DNA from 2 places in the Streptomyces sp. NPDC096048 genome. Region 1 is predicted to be linked to the other one. Evidence: riboswitches for the same ligand, from Rfam matches in the RefSeq annotation. Region 1 holds a riboswitch; the other holds the start of a gene.
The links. A riboswitch is a leader RNA that binds a small molecule or an ion and turns the genes downstream of it on or off. The one in region 1 is predicted to bind glycine.

Region 1 (7,207 bases):
CGCCAGATCTCCAGCAGGCCCTCGCGGATCTCGTCCTCGTCGCGCCAGGACCGCTCGTTCTCCAGCATCAGGGCCGAGATGGACAGGCCCGTCTCCCGGGACAGGCGCAGCAGCTCGTCGCCGGTGCGGAAGGGGTACTTCAGCACCGTGTCGTCGAGCACGATGCGGTCCGCGCCCACCGCGTCCTCGTCGACGACGAAACCGCCGCCGACCGAGTAGTACGTCTTGGAGAGCACTTCCGTGCCGGCCGCGTCGTGGGCCCACAGGGTCATGCCGTTGGCGTGGTAGGGGAGGGCCTTGCGGCGGTGCAGGACCATGTCGTCGTCGTAGGCGAAGGCGATCTCGTGTTCGCCGAGGAGGCGGATGCGGCCCGAGGCCTTGATCGTCTCGACGCGCTCGTCGGCCGTCTCCACGTCCACCGTGCGGGGCGAGTCGCCCTCCAGGCCGAGCAGCACCGCCTTGGGCGTGCCGTGGCCGTGGCCGGTGGCGCCGAGCGAGCCGTACAGCTCGGCGCGGACCGTGGCGACGGAGCCGAGCAGCTCCTCGTTGCGCAGGCGGCGGGCGAACATGCGGGCCGCGCGCATCGGGCCGACCGTGTGGGAGCTCGACGGGCCGATGCCGATCGAGAACAGGTCGAAGACCGAGATGGCCACGGGGACTCCTCAGAACGGGGGTGGTGCAGAGGTGGTGCTTCGGGGCGGGGCGCCGGGCTCGCTCGTGGCGGGCACGGCGCCCCCGAACACGCGGTGTCTACTTGTTCAGACCCGGGTACAGCGGGTGCTTGTCGGCCAGGGTCTTCACCCGGGCCTTGAGGGCTTCGGCGTCGTAGGACGGCTTCAGCGCCTCGGCGATCACGTCCGCGACCTCGGCGAAGTCCTCGGCCGTGAAGCCGCGGGTCGCCAGGGCCGGCGTACCGATGCGCAGACCGGAGGTCACCATCGGCGGACGCGGGTCGTTCGGGACGGCGTTGCGGTTGACCGTGATGCCGACCTCGTGGAGACGGTCCTCGGCCTGCTGCCCGTCCAGCTCGGAGTCGCGCAGGTCGACCAGGACCAGGTGGACGTCCGTGCCGCCGGTCAGGACGGACACGCCCGCCGCCTTCGCGTCGTCCCGCACCAGGCGCTCGGCCAGGATGCGGGCACCCTCCAGCGTACGGCCCTGGCGCTCCTTGAAGTCCTCGCTCGCGGCGACCTTGAAGGCGACGGCCTTGGCGGCCACCACGTGCTCCAGCGGACCACCCTGCTGACCGGGGAAGACGGCGGAGTTGATCTTCTTGGCCAGCTCGGCCGTGGAGAGGATCACACCGCCGCGCGGGCCGCCCAGCGTCTTGTGCGTGGTGGTCGTCACCACGTGCGCGTGCGGCACCGGGTTCGGGTGCAGGCCCGCCGCGACCAGACCGGCGAAGTGCGCCATGTCGACCATCAGGTACGCGCCGACCTCGTCCGCGACCTCGCGGAACGCGGCGAAGTCCAGCTGACGCGGGTAGGCGGACCAGCCGGCCACGATCAGCTTCGGCCGGGTCTCCTTGGCGAGGCGCTCCACCTCGGCCATGTCGACCTGGCCGTCGTCGCCGACGTGGTACGGGACGACGTTGTAGAGCTTGCCGGAGAAGTTGATCTTCATGCCGTGGGTCAGGTGCCCGCCGTGGGCGAGGTTCAGACCCATGATCGTGTCGCCGGGCTTGAGCAGCGCGAACATCGCGGCCGCGTTGGCCTGGGCGCCCGAGTGCGGCTGCACGTTGGCGTGCTCGGCGCCGAACAGTGCCTTGACCCGGTCGATGGCGATCTGCTCGACCACGTCGACGTGCTCGCAGCCGCCGTAGTAGCGGCGGCCGGGGTAGCCCTCGGCGTACTTGTTGGTGAGGACCGAGCCCTGGGCCTCCATGACCGCGACGGGCGCGAAGTTCTCGGAGGCGATCATTTCCAGGGTGGACTGCTGGCGGTCCAGCTCGGCGTCGACGGCGGCGGCGACGTCGGGGTCGAGCTCGTGCAGGGGTGTGTTCAGAAGCGACATGCGGTGGTGACTCCTCAGCCGGCGGTGAAGGCGGTGTACTCGTCGGCGGAGAGCAGGTCGGCCGGCTCGTCCGTGACGCGCACCTTGAACAGCCAGCCGCCCTCGAAGGGCGCGGAGTTCACCAGCGACGGGTCGTTGACGACGTCCTCGTTGACCTCGGTGATCTCGCCGGAGACGGGGGAGTACAGGTCGGAGACCGACTTGGTCGACTCCAGTTCGCCGCAGGTCTCGCCCGCGGTCACCGAGTCGCCGACCTCGGGGAGCTGGACGAAGACGACGTCACCGAGCGCGTTGGCCGCGTGCTCCGTGATGCCGACCGTCGAGGCGCCGTCCTCGGCGCCCGACAGCCACTCGTGCTCCTTGCTGTAGCGCAGCTGCTGGGGGTTGCTCATGGCCTGAATTCTCCTGTACGCGAGGGAGTGCTGGTGAAGGGGGCTGCTGATGAGGGGACTGCCGAACCGCTGCTGAGCAGCGCGGACGCGAGACGGGGCGACGAGGGCCCCGCCGTCCGCCCAGTGTCTACTTCTGGCGCTTGTAGAACGGCAGCGCCACGACCTCGTACGGCTCGTGGCTGCCCCGGATGTCCACGCCGACACCCGCGGTGCCGGGTGCCGCGTGCGCGGGGTCGACGTACGCCATGGCGATCGGCTTGCCCAGCGTCGGGGACGGCGCGCCGGAGGTGACCTCGCCGACGGCCTCGCCGCCGGCGACGACCTGGTACCCGGCGCGCGGGACCCGGCGGCCCTCGGCGACCAGGCCGACCAGGACGCGGGGCGGGTTCTGCTCGGCCCGGGAAGCGGCCTCGGTCAGCGCGGCGCGGCCGACGAAGTCGCCCTCCTTCTCGAACTTCACCACCCGGCCGAGCCCGGCGTCGAAGGGCGTCAGCGCGGTCGTCAGCTCGTGCCCGTACAGCGGCATGCCCGCCTCCAGGCGGAGCGTGTCCCGGCACGACAGGCCGCACGGGACCAGCCCGGCGCCTTCGCCCGCCTTGGTCAGCGCCTGCCACAGCTCCACGGCGTGCTCCGGCTTCACGAACAGCTCGAAGCCGTCCTCGCCGGTGTAGCCGGTGCGCGCGATGAGCGCCGGGACGCCGGCCACGGTGCCGGGCAGACCCGCGTAGTACTTCAGGCCGTCCAGGTCGGCGTCGGTGAGCGACGCGAGGATGCCCGGGGACTCCGGGCCCTGCACGGCGAGCAGCGCGTAGGCGTCGCGGTCGTCGCGCACCTCGGCGTCGAAGCCGGCGGCCCGCTCGGTCAGCGCGTCCAGCACCACCTGGGCGTTGGAGGCGTTGGCGACGACCATGTAGTGAGAAGGATCGGCCTCGGTCTCGCCCAGGCGGTAGACGATCAGGTCGTCCAGGATGCCGCCGTCCTCGCGGCAGATCATGGTGTAGCGGGCGCGGCCCGGCTTCACGCTGCCGATGTTGCCGACCAGCGCGAAGTTCAGCAGTTCGGCGGCCTGCGGACCGGTGACCGTGATCTCACCCATGTGCGAGAGGTCGAAGAGTCCGGCCCGGGAGCGCACGGCGAGGTGCTCGTCGCGCTCGGAGCCGTACCGCAGGGGCATGTCCCAGCCGGCGAAGTCGGTCATCGTCGCGCCCAGCGCGCGATGCGTGGCATCGAGCGCGGTACGGCGGAGTTCTGTACTGCTCATCGGTCGGTCGTCTCCCAGGACAGGACGTGGCGAGGTCGATCCTCCCCATCTGTCATCGAAACCTGAGAGGTTCGCCACGACCACCGGAGTACGGCGTCCAGGACTTGCACCTTGGGTGGGGCAGCCCGTCGAGGGGCGGCCCGCTTTTCAGATGTGCCTCGCCCGCGCGGTAACGGGGCCTGAGAGATTCAAGGGAGGGACTTGCTCCTTCGGCGCCCCGGCGCGGCCGGGGACTCTCCCGCGCGGATTCAAACGGCCGGTATGCAGTTGGCGCCGCCATCATTGCACGCCCGGCCGATCCATGGCAGACCGTGATCTGTAACCGGCCTGTGGCAGTAAGCGCACGAAAACGCGAGACCTGCGCATTACCTTCTCTTTACACTCGACGGGGATGGGAACTCGTGAACCGCCCCAGGGGAGGACGATCACGGTGAACAGGACCACGGCGTACGCCACGACCTCGGGTCTCGCGCTGCCCAAGCAGCCGGTCGCCCCAGCACCGGAGGCGTGCGCCGAACTGCCCGCACCCGTCGTCCGCGACCTGCGGGACCGGGGCGGCCACAGTCCGCACGCCCTGCTCTTCGGACCCCGGGACCTGGTGGTGATCACCGGCCTGCCCGGCAGCGGCAAGTCCACGCTGATGGAGCGCACCGTGCGCGGACTGCGGATCGACTCCCAGGACACCCGTGACCGCTGGGACCGCCGCACGCCGCGCTTCCTGCCGTACGGGCTCTACCGCCCCCTCGTCCGCCTCGCCCACTACGCCGGACTGCGCAGGGCGCTGCGCTCCGGCGAGGGCGTGGTCGTGCACGACTGCGGCACCCAGGCCTGGGTGCGCGGCTGGCTGGCCCGCGAGGCCCGCCGCCGGGACGGCACCCTGCACCTGCTGCTGCTCGACGTCGACGCCGGAGCGGCCCTGGCCGGCCAGCGCGAGCGCGGCCGGGGCGTGTCGCGGTACGCGTTCCTGCGCCACCGCGCGGCCAACACCCGCCTGCTGCGCGCGGTGACCGAGGGCACCCTGCCCGCCGGCTGCACCTCGGCGATCCTCCTGGACCGGGCGGCGGCGAACACGCTCCGCCGGATCGCGTTCACGGGGTGACGCACTGCGGGGGTGACGCACTGTAGGGCCGCAGGGCCGAACGGGTTAGCCTTTTCAGCCACAGCAGCGGTACCAGGCAGGCGGTAGGTAGGCAGATGGACTTCCCGGCACAGGCGCACCCCCACCCGCACGGCGGGTGGCCCGGCAACGAGCTGGAGGAGGTGCTGTCCGCCTCCCTCGGCGTGCCGGGCGCCGGCGGCCGGATCGTGGAGGTGCTCGGCCGCAGCTTCGTGTGGATACCGCTGCCGAACGGCGGGGGCCCGAACAGCGGCCCCCTCGACCTGCCCTCGCTGGAGATCGAGGGCCAGGCCTACGTGCCGGTGTTCAGCTCCGAGGAGCAGCTCCGCCAGGTCGCCGGCGCGCAGATGGCGTACTCCATCGCCCCCGCCGCGGAGTTCGCCCGCGGCCTGCCCCCGCAGGTCGGCATCGCCGTCAACCCGGACGGCGTGGTCGGCGTCCCGCTGCCGCCGCCGGCCGTGGCCGAGCTGTGCCGGGCCGACCGCACCCCGCTGGACGGGCCCGCGTCCGGCGGCCGGGTCCGCCTCTTCGAGCCGGACTGGCAGGACGACCCGGTGGACTTCCTGGCCGCGGCCTCCGCCGAGTTCGCCGCCGTCGGCGTCGTACGCACCGCCCGACGCTGCCTGGCCGCCGTCGAGACCGCCGACCCCGTCATGTTCGTCGGCGTCGAACTCACCCACTGGGAGGACGACGCCCGCACCCTCCCCCTGGACGCCCTCGGCCGGGCCCTGGCCAAGGCCCCCCTGAAGACCCAGGTCAACCTGGTCCTCCTGGAGGCGGCCCAGGACCCGGTCTGCGACTGGATGCGGGCGAACGTCCGCCCGTTCTACGACCGCGACTTGTAAAAAAGGCAATCGGCGGGACTCCTGAATGCCGGTCAGGGCAGCCAACCCAGGGGCGCGGGGAACTGCGCGACAGGCCACAGCGGCGTCGCGGACGCAAGACAACCGCACCCCCGAGCTCGTAGGCGCCCCCCGACCGGCGGAGCCTTAAGCTGGTTCCACAACCGGGGAACTTCTCGAAGGGGCGATACACGTGAGCGCCAGCGGCACCACGACCGGGCAGGTCGAGCACATGCTGCGCCAGGTGACGCCCGGGCGCTACGACGCCTACGAGGCCCTGCTGCGCGCCCTCGCCACGCCCACCTCCGGCCAGGTCTGGATGCTGCTCTGGCACGGCCAGGCCGGCTCCCCGGACGCCCAGTACGGGAACATGGAGGTCGAGGGCTACGGCTACGCGCCCTGCGTCACCTCCGCCCAGGAGCTGTCGGCCAGCGGCTGGAACCGGTCGTACGAGGTGGTCGACGGCCTGGAGGTGGCCCGCGCCCTCTACCCCGACCACTACGGCCTCTGGCTCAACCCGCACGCCCCCGGCGGCGGCGTCGGCATCCCCTGGCTGGACCTGCGCCGCATCGCCTCCGGCCTGGACCGTCAGCCCGCGGGGCCGCTGCGCCTGTCCGAACCGGCCATCGAGGTCCCCCAGTTCTACGCCCTGCTCGCGCAGAACGCCCACCGCACCCCGGCGGTCCGCGCGCTCCGCCGCGCCTGGGTGCAGCCGGCGCTCGGCGCGCCCTATCTCGCCATCGGCCTCGACGTGTACGACACCTCGCCGCCTGCCGTCGACGCGGTGCGCGGGATGATGCAGCAGTCCGTCGGCGCGGTGCCGGACGGGCTGCCGGTGTCGACGGTGGCGATGACCGACACCCACGACCCGGTCGCCATGTGGCTGCGCGCCCACGCCCGCCCCTTCTACGACCGCGAGGCCCATGCGGCCGCCCCCGCCCAGGCACCCGCGGGCGGGTACGGATACCCTCCGGCCGGAGGCCGGTACTGACCGTCGCAGGGCCCGTCCCGCCATCGGTGGGCGGACATCTTCGCGCGTAGACGAAGACGTAAGACCCCGCTTTGTCCGTGATGTCCCAACTCGTCCGCGTCCGGCACCCGTTACCCAGTGTCCGGATAACGGAACACCTCAAACAGCATCACGGTTGCGCATCCATTCCCCTTCAAGTCTGGCTACAGATCGCCAAAGCGTTGAAGACTCCCGCAGCAAGGGGTGATTGTCCGCCCCTTTGTACGACGGACTGATCACGCCGCTACAGCGGCAAGTGCGGGCCGGCTACCGCCGGTTGAGAGGGGTCCCTGCCAGATGACGGCACCATTGCACGAGCCGACCGCGGAAGCGGCCCCGAGTGCGGCCGAGGAAGCGGCGGTTGCCGGCGCCGACGCCAAGGCGGTACAGGGGCGTTCCCTGGGCCGGATCGCCTGGGAGCGCTTGAAACGGGACAAGCTGGCTCTGACGGGCGGAATCGTGGTGCTCGTCCTCATCGTGATCGCGGTGCTCGCGCCCCTGATCACCTCCCTCTACGGGCAGGATCCCAACGCCTTCAACGAGGACAAGATCGACCCGCTGTTCGGCACCCCC
Region 2 (7,207 bases), on a different contig from region 1:
CGCAGGAGGACCTGTTCGCGCAGGCGGCGGGCGACCGGGTCGACGAAGTCGCCGAGGAGCCCGACGCCGAGCCCGTCCAGGAGGACCGGCCGGCCCCCGCCGAGCGCCGGTGGCCGTCGGGGCACGACGTGCGGCACGCGGAGTACGGACACGGGTGGGTGCAGGGCAGCGGGCTGGGGCGGGTCACCGTGCGGTTCGAGACGCCGTACTCGGAGACCGGCCGGGTGCGGACCTTCCCGGTGGACGACCCCGATCTGACACCGGCGGAACCGCTGCCGCTGGTCCCGACCGTGCCCCGAAGACCCGGGGCGGGCGGGCCGACGACCACGGAGGCCGGCCCTGGCCTCGGCGGGGGCACCGACGCGGAGACCGGCCCGGAGGGGCCCGCGCATCTGGCTCCCGGCTAGGACCTTGTCCCTGTCCTTGTCGGGCAGCTACAGGTCGCGGGAAGTCCGCGGCGCCGGATCGGCGCGGCCGGGCCGCCGCGGCGTGTTCCGCTGGACAGGCCGCCCGGGCGGCAGGGGCCGTAGGGCCGGATCGTCAGCCCTCCTCCTTGCCCTGGCCCGCCAGCTTGCCGAAGTCGTGGTCGGGGTGCGGGGGAGGGGCGGCGACGTCGAGACCGTAGTGGTGGTAGAGCTGGAGTTCCTGTTCCGGTGAGAGGTGGCGGCCGACGCCGAAGTCGGGGGCCTCCTTGATCAAGGACCGGTCGAAGGGCACGCGCAAGGTGCCGTCGAGCAGTTCGCTCGGCTCCAGGGGCACGAAGGCGTCCCGGCTGAACAGGCCGGTGCGTATGGCCGCCCACTCGGGGACGCCGGTGGCGTCGTCGAGATAGACCTCGTCGACGGTTCCGATCCGGGTGCCGTTGCGGTCGAACGCTTTGCGGCCGATCAGGTTGCGCGGGTCGATGTCGGTACGCACGGGGCCCTCCACTTGGTCGCACTGGGGTCGCGCACCAGCCGACCCACCAGCCGCCGAAATCATCCAAATCATCCGTAGTACTACAAAAGAGCACATATGGCCGGTCGGCCACTCGAAGGTTCGTGCGCCGGCCTCGCTGGTACGCTGGCAAACGGCTGCTGACCCCGCGCGGGAGAGTCCTCCGGACACCATCGGAGGCGCCGAAGGAGCAAATCCTCCCCGGAATCTCTCAGGCTCACGTACCGCACGGACGAGGTCACTCTGGAAAGCAGGGCGGGTGTCGACGGCTTCCGCTCTCACCGACGGTGAAAGCCGGGAGCGCCCTCGGGCCCGCCCGGTGAAGCTCTCAGGTTGAGATGACAGAGGGGGAGGCCGTTCGGGTACCCGCGCCGTGGTGCCCCTCGAAGGTCGTCAGACCAGGAGGCCTCCGCAATGACCGCCCATCGCACCCCGCTCTCCGAGCTCGAACAGGCAATGCCTTTCGAGCAGCGCCACATCGGCCCCGACCACGAGGCACGGGCCAAGATGCTCGCGCAGGTCGGTTACGGTTCGCTCGACGAGCTGACGACCGCCGCGGTGCCGGATGTGATCAAGAACGCAGACGCGCTGGACCTGCCCGGCGCGCGCTCCGAGGCCGAGGTGCTGGCCGAGCTGCGTTCGCTGGCCGACCGCAACCAGGTCCTCGATTCCATGATCGGCCTCGGCTACTACGGCACGTTCACCCCGCCGGTCATCCTGCGCAACGTCATGGAGAACCCGGCCTGGTACACGGCGTACACGCCGTACCAGCCGGAGATCTCGCAGGGCCGCCTGGAGGCCCTGCTGAACTTCCAGACGATGGTCGCCGAGCTGACCGGCCTGCCCACCTCGGGCGCCTCGCTGCTCGACGAGGGCACTGCCGCCGCCGAGGCGATGGCCCTTTCCCGGCGCATGGGCAAGAACAAGAAGGGTCTGTTCCTGGTCGACGCGGACGCCCTGCCGCAGACCATCGCCGTGATCCAGACCCGCGCCGAGCCGGCCGGCGTCGAGGTCGTCGTCGCCGACCTGGGCGAGGGCATCCCGGCCGAGGTCGCCGAGCGGGAGATCAACGGCGTCCTGATCCAGTACCCGGGCGCCTCCGGTGCCGTCCGCGACATCAAGCCGGTGATCGACCGGGCGCACGAGCTCGGCGCCCTGGTCACCGTCGCCGCCGACCTGCTCGCCCTGGCGCTGCTCACCTCGCCCGGCGAGCTGGGCGCGGACATCGCCATCGGCACGACGCAGCGCTTCGGTGTGCCGATGGGCTTCGGCGGACCGCACGCCGGCTACATGGCGGTGCACGAGAACTTCGCGCGCAGCCTGCCGGGCCGCCTGGTCGGCGTCTCCGTGGACGCCGACGGCAACAAGGCCTACCGCCTCGCCCTGCAGACCCGCGAGCAGCACATCCGCCGCGAGAAGGCCACCAGCAACATCTGCACCGCGCAGGTGCTGCTCGCCGTGATGGCCGGCATGTACGCCGTCTACCACGGCCCCGAGGGACTGCGGGCCATCGCGCGGCGCACCCACCGGTACGCCTCCATCACCGCCGCGGGCCTCGCGGCCGGCGGGGTCGAGATCGTCCACGGCGCCTACTTCGACACGGTCACCGCGCGGGTGCCGGGCCGGGCCGCCGAGGTCGTGCACGCCGCCCGCGAGAACGGCGTCAACCTGCGCCTCGTCGACGCCGACCACGTGTCGTTCGCCTGCGACGAGACCACCACGCGCGCCCAGGTCGGCGGCGTGTGGAACGCCTTCGGCGTCGAGGGCGACATCGAGTCGCTGGACGCGGCGACCGAGGAGACGCTGCCCGAGGCGCTGCTGCGCACCGACGACTTCCTCACCCACCCCGTCTTCCACCAGCACCGCTCCGAGACCGCGATGCTGCGCTACCTGCGCCGCCTCGCCGACCGGGACTACGCGCTGGACCGGGGCATGATCCCGCTGGGCTCCTGCACCATGAAGCTCAACGCGACCACCGAGATGGAGCCGGTCACCTGGTCCGAGTTCGGGCAGCTGCACCCCTTCGCGCCCGCCGAGCAGGCGCAGGGCTACCTCACGCTCATCCGTGAGCTGGAGGAGCGGCTCGCCGAGGTCACCGGGTACGACAAGGTCTCGCTCCAGCCGAACGCCGGGTCGCAGGGCGAGTTCGCCGGTCTGCTCGCCGTACGCGCCTATCACCGGGCCAACGGCGACGACCAGCGCACCGTCTGCCTCATCCCGTCCTCAGCGCACGGCACCAACGCCGCGAGCGCCGTCATGGCCGGTATGAAGGTCGTCGTCGTCAAGACCGCCGAGGATGGCGAGATCGACGTCGAGGACCTGCGCGCCAAGATCGAGAAGCACCGCGACGAGCTGTCCGTGCTGATGATCACGTACCCCTCCACGCACGGTGTCTTCGAGGAGCACGTCGCCGACATCTGCGCCCGGGTGCACGACGCCGGCGGCCAGGTCTACGTGGACGGCGCCAACCTCAACGCCCTGGTCGGACTCGCCAAGCCCGGTCACTTCGGCGGCGACGTCTCGCACCTGAACCTGCACAAGACCTTCTGCATCCCGCACGGCGGCGGCGGTCCCGGCGTCGGCCCCGTGGCCGTACGGTCGCACCTGGCGCCGTACCTGCCCAACCACCCGCTGCAGCCCGCGGCCGGTCCGCAGACGGGCGTCGGCCCGATCTCGGCGGCGCCGTGGGGATCGGCCGGCATCCTGCCGATCTCGTGGTCGTACGTCCGGCTGATGGGCGGCGAGGGGCTCAAGCGCGCCACGCAGGTGGCCGTGCTGTCCGCCAACTACATCGCCAAGCGCCTGGAGCCGCACTTCCCGGTGCTCTACAACGGCCCCGGCGGGCTGGTCGCGCACGAGTGCATCATCGACCTGCGCCCGCTGACCAAGGCGACCGGCGTGAGCGTCGACGACGTCGCCAAGCGGCTGATCGACTACGGATTCCACGCGCCGACGATGTCGTTCCCGGTGGCCGGCACGCTGATGATCGAGCCGACCGAGTCCGAGGACCTGGCCGAGCTGGACCGTTTCTGCGAGGCGATGATCGCCATCCGCGCGGAGATCGAGAAGGTCGGTTCCGGCGCCTGGTCCGCGGACGACAACCCGCTGCGGGGTGCGCCGCACACCGCCGGTGCGCTGGGCGGTGAGTGGGACCACGCGTACACGCGCGAGGAGGCCGTCTTCCCGGCCGGGGTGTCCGCCGCGGAGAAGTACTGGCCGCCGGTGCGCCGCATCGACCAGGCCTTCGGTGACCGGAACCTGGTCTGCTCCTGCCCGCCGCTGGACGCCTACGAGGACTGAGCCGCCGGTACCCGAGAGGCTCCGTGCAGGCCCGGAACGGCCTCGCGCGGAGCCTCTCGCCGTGTCCCATGCCGTGTCCCATGCCGTGTCTCACGCGGTGGCGAGCGACACCTCCGTCGACTTGACCAGCGCGACGACGGGAACGCCGGCGGACAGACCCAGGTCGTCGGCGGCCTCCCGGGTGATCACCGCGGTCAGTTCGGCGCCCTCGACGGCGACCCTGACGGAGGCCATGGCGTCGCCGGCGGTGAGGGCGGTGACCGTACCGGGCAGCCGGTTGCGGATGGACAGGCCCTCGACGCGACCGGTCGCGACGGACACCTCCGTGGACTTCACCAGGGCGCGGACCTCGGCCCCGGCGGTGAGGGACAGGTCGTCGGCGGCGTCCCGGGTGATCGCCGCGGTGAGGTCCTGGCCGCCCGAGAGGCGGACCCTGACCGTCGCCATGGCCTCGCCCGGCGTGACGGCGGTGACGGTGCCGGGGAGCTGGTTGCGGATGCTCAGGCTCATGAGGGCACCGTAGCCCGATGGGGGCGTCATGCCGGGTATGCGTGTGTCTGCGTCGCCTTGACCGTCGCCCACACCGGTGCGCCCGGGTGGAGCCCGAGCTCGGCCGCCGCGACCGTGGTGAGGTCGGCGGCGAGCGGGAGTTCGCCGGTGAGGTCCACGCGGATCCGGTCGCCGTGGGTCTCCAGGCCGACGACCTCGCAGCGCCACAGGTTGCGGGCGCTGGAGCCGGTGGGGCGTTCCCCGTACAGGGTCACGGCGCCCGGCGGGAACGCCACGAAGACCGGGCCGGAGAGGTCCTCGGTGGTGGTGAGGGCGGGACCGGCGTCGAGCCGCACGGTGTGGCCGTCGGCCCGCCCGCGGTAGAGGTTCAGGCCGACCAGCTGTGCGACGTAGTCCGTGCGGGGCCGACGGGCGATCTCGGCGGGGCCGCCCTCCTGGACGACCCTGCCGTTCTCGACGACGACCAGCCGGTCGGCCAGCACCATGGCGTCCAGCGGGTCGTGCGTGACCAGTACGGCCACGGCCTCGAACTCGGCGAGATGGCGGCGGAGCTGGGCCCGTACCTCGAGCCGCGTCCGGGCGTCCAGCGCCGCGAGGGGCTCGTCCAGGAGCAGCAGCCGGGGATCGGTGGCCAGGGCGCGGGCGAGTGCGACGCGCTGGGCCTGGCCGCCGGAGAGGCGGCGCGGCTTGGCGCCCGCGTGGTCGGCGAGGCCCATGCGGTCCAGCCACGCGGCGGCCCGCGCCCGGGCCTCGGTCCTGCTCGCGCCCCGGCAGCGCGGTCCGAAGGCGACGTTGTCGAGCGCGGTGAGGTGCGGGAAGAGCAGGTAGTCCTGGAAGACCACGCCGACCGGCCGGGACTCGGGCGGCGTACGGTCGAGCGCGGTGCCGTCGAGGCGCAGCCGGCCGTCCGTGAGCGGTACCAGACCGGCGAGCGCGCGCAGGGCGGTGGTCTTGCCGGCGCCGTTGGGGCCGAGCAGGGCGACGACGTCGCCGGGCGCGGCGGTCAGCGCGACGTCCAGGTGGAAGGTGCCGCGGTCCACGACGAGCCGGGCGTCGAGGCCGCCGCCAGGCGCGCGGCCGTCGGTGGGGTCCATGGAGGTGGGCGGTTCGTCGGTGTCGGTCATGTCGTCCTCGTCCGGCCGGTCGGGCGCGTCGTCAGGCCGGACGGGCGCGTCGTCCGGCCGGTCATGATGCCCTCATCCAGCGGTCCCGGAGACCGGCCAGTACGGCGATGGAGACGGCCAGCAGCACCAGGCTGAGGGCGATCGCCGCCGCCGGGTCGTTCTGCAGGGCGAGATAGACCGCCAGTGGCATGGTCTGGGTCCGGCCCGGGAAGTTGCCCGCGAACGTGATCGTCGCGCCGAACTCGCCCAGCGCACGCGCCCACGCGAGCACCGCGCCCGCCGCGATACCCGGCGCGATCAGGGGCAGCGTGACCCGGCGGAACGCGGTGAAGCGGGAGGCGCCCAGCGTCGTGGCGGCCTCCTCGAAGCGCGGATCGGCGGCGCGCAGGGTGCCCTCCACGCTGATGACCAGGAACGGCATCGCCACGAACGTCTCCGCGAGGACGACGCCCGTCGTCGTGAACGGCAGCGTGATCCCGAACCACGCGTCCAGCCACTGCCCGACGACGCCGTTGCGCCCGAACGCCAGCAGGAGCGCCACGCCGCCCACCACCGGGGGAAGTACCAGCGGCAGCGTCACCAGCGCGCGGACGAGGCCGCGGCCGGGGAACTCCGTGCGGGCCAGTAGCCAGGCCAGCGGCACGCCGACGACCAGGCTCAGCGCGGTCGCCGACGTGGCGCACAGCAGCGACAGCCGCAGGGCCTGCCACACCTCCGGGCTGGCCAGCTGCTCGGGCAGGTCGCGCCACGGTGCCCGTACCAGCAGGGCGATCAGGGGCAGCAGCAGGAACGCCAGGCCGACGAGGGCGGGTACCAGCAGCGGGACCGGCACCATGCGGGCACCGGACCTGGGCACGTCGGTCTTCCTCATGGCGTGCGGAACCCGGCCGCGGTCAGCACCCGCTGCCCCTCGGCGGACCTCACCAGCTCGATGAAGGCCTTCGCCGCCTCGGGGTTGGGAGCCTCCTCGAGGAGGGCGATCGGGTAGTCGTTGACGGCCTTCGCCGACTCGGGGAAGGCCACGCCGGTCACCTTGCCACCGGCCGCCTGCACGTCGGTCCTGTAGACGACGGCGGCGTCGGCCTCGTCGAGTTCGACCTTGGTCAGGGCGGCCTTGACGTCCTGCTCGTACGAGACCGGGGTGAGCCGGAGGCCGCCGGCCTCCAGCGCCTTCTGCGCCGCCGCGCCGCAGGGTACCGACTTGTCGCACAGCACGACCTTGAGGCCGGAGTCCGTGAGGTCCTCGAGGGAGGAAATCTTGTCGGGGTTGCCCGGGAGGGTGGCGATCTCCAGCTGGTTGCGCACGAAGGTGGACGGGGTGCCGTCCGTGGCCCCGG

Region 2: another riboswitch for glycine. It lies ahead of gcvP (aminomethyl-transferring glycine dehydrogenase); the one in region 1 lies ahead of gcvT (glycine cleavage system aminomethyltransferase GcvT).

What each region holds. Positions count from the first base shown of each region.
Region 1 covers NZ_JBIWGG010000012.1:230,564-237,770, reverse strand. Annotated here, with positions in the region: gene ACIQ6R_RS31025 (L-serine ammonia-lyase) at 1-653, opposite strand, end outside; gene glyA (serine hydroxymethyltransferase) at 751-2,013, opposite strand; gene gcvH (glycine cleavage system protein GcvH) at 2,028-2,405, opposite strand; gene gcvT (glycine cleavage system aminomethyltransferase GcvT) at 2,533-3,666, opposite strand; glycine riboswitch at 3,824-3,917, opposite strand; gene ACIQ6R_RS31005 (AAA family ATPase) at 4,097-4,765, shown strand; gene ACIQ6R_RS31000 (enhanced serine sensitivity protein SseB) at 4,861-5,628, shown strand; gene ACIQ6R_RS30995 (enhanced serine sensitivity protein SseB C-terminal domain-containing protein) at 5,819-6,616, shown strand; gene ACIQ6R_RS30990 (ABC transporter permease) at 6,932-7,207, shown strand, end outside.
Region 2 covers NZ_JBIWGG010000004.1:663,248-670,454, reverse strand. Annotated here, with positions in the region: partial or broken gene ACIQ6R_RS14415 (DNA polymerase IV) at 1-385, shown strand, start outside; gene ACIQ6R_RS14410 (PRC-barrel domain-containing protein) at 541-918, opposite strand; glycine riboswitch at 1,078-1,173, shown strand; gene gcvP (aminomethyl-transferring glycine dehydrogenase) at 1,351-4,236, shown strand; gene ACIQ6R_RS14400 (molybdopterin-binding protein) at 4,327-4,746, opposite strand; gene ACIQ6R_RS14395 (ABC transporter ATP-binding protein) at 4,773-5,870, opposite strand; gene ACIQ6R_RS14390 (ABC transporter permease) at 5,932-6,741, opposite strand; gene modA (molybdate ABC transporter substrate-binding protein) at 6,738-7,207, opposite strand, start outside.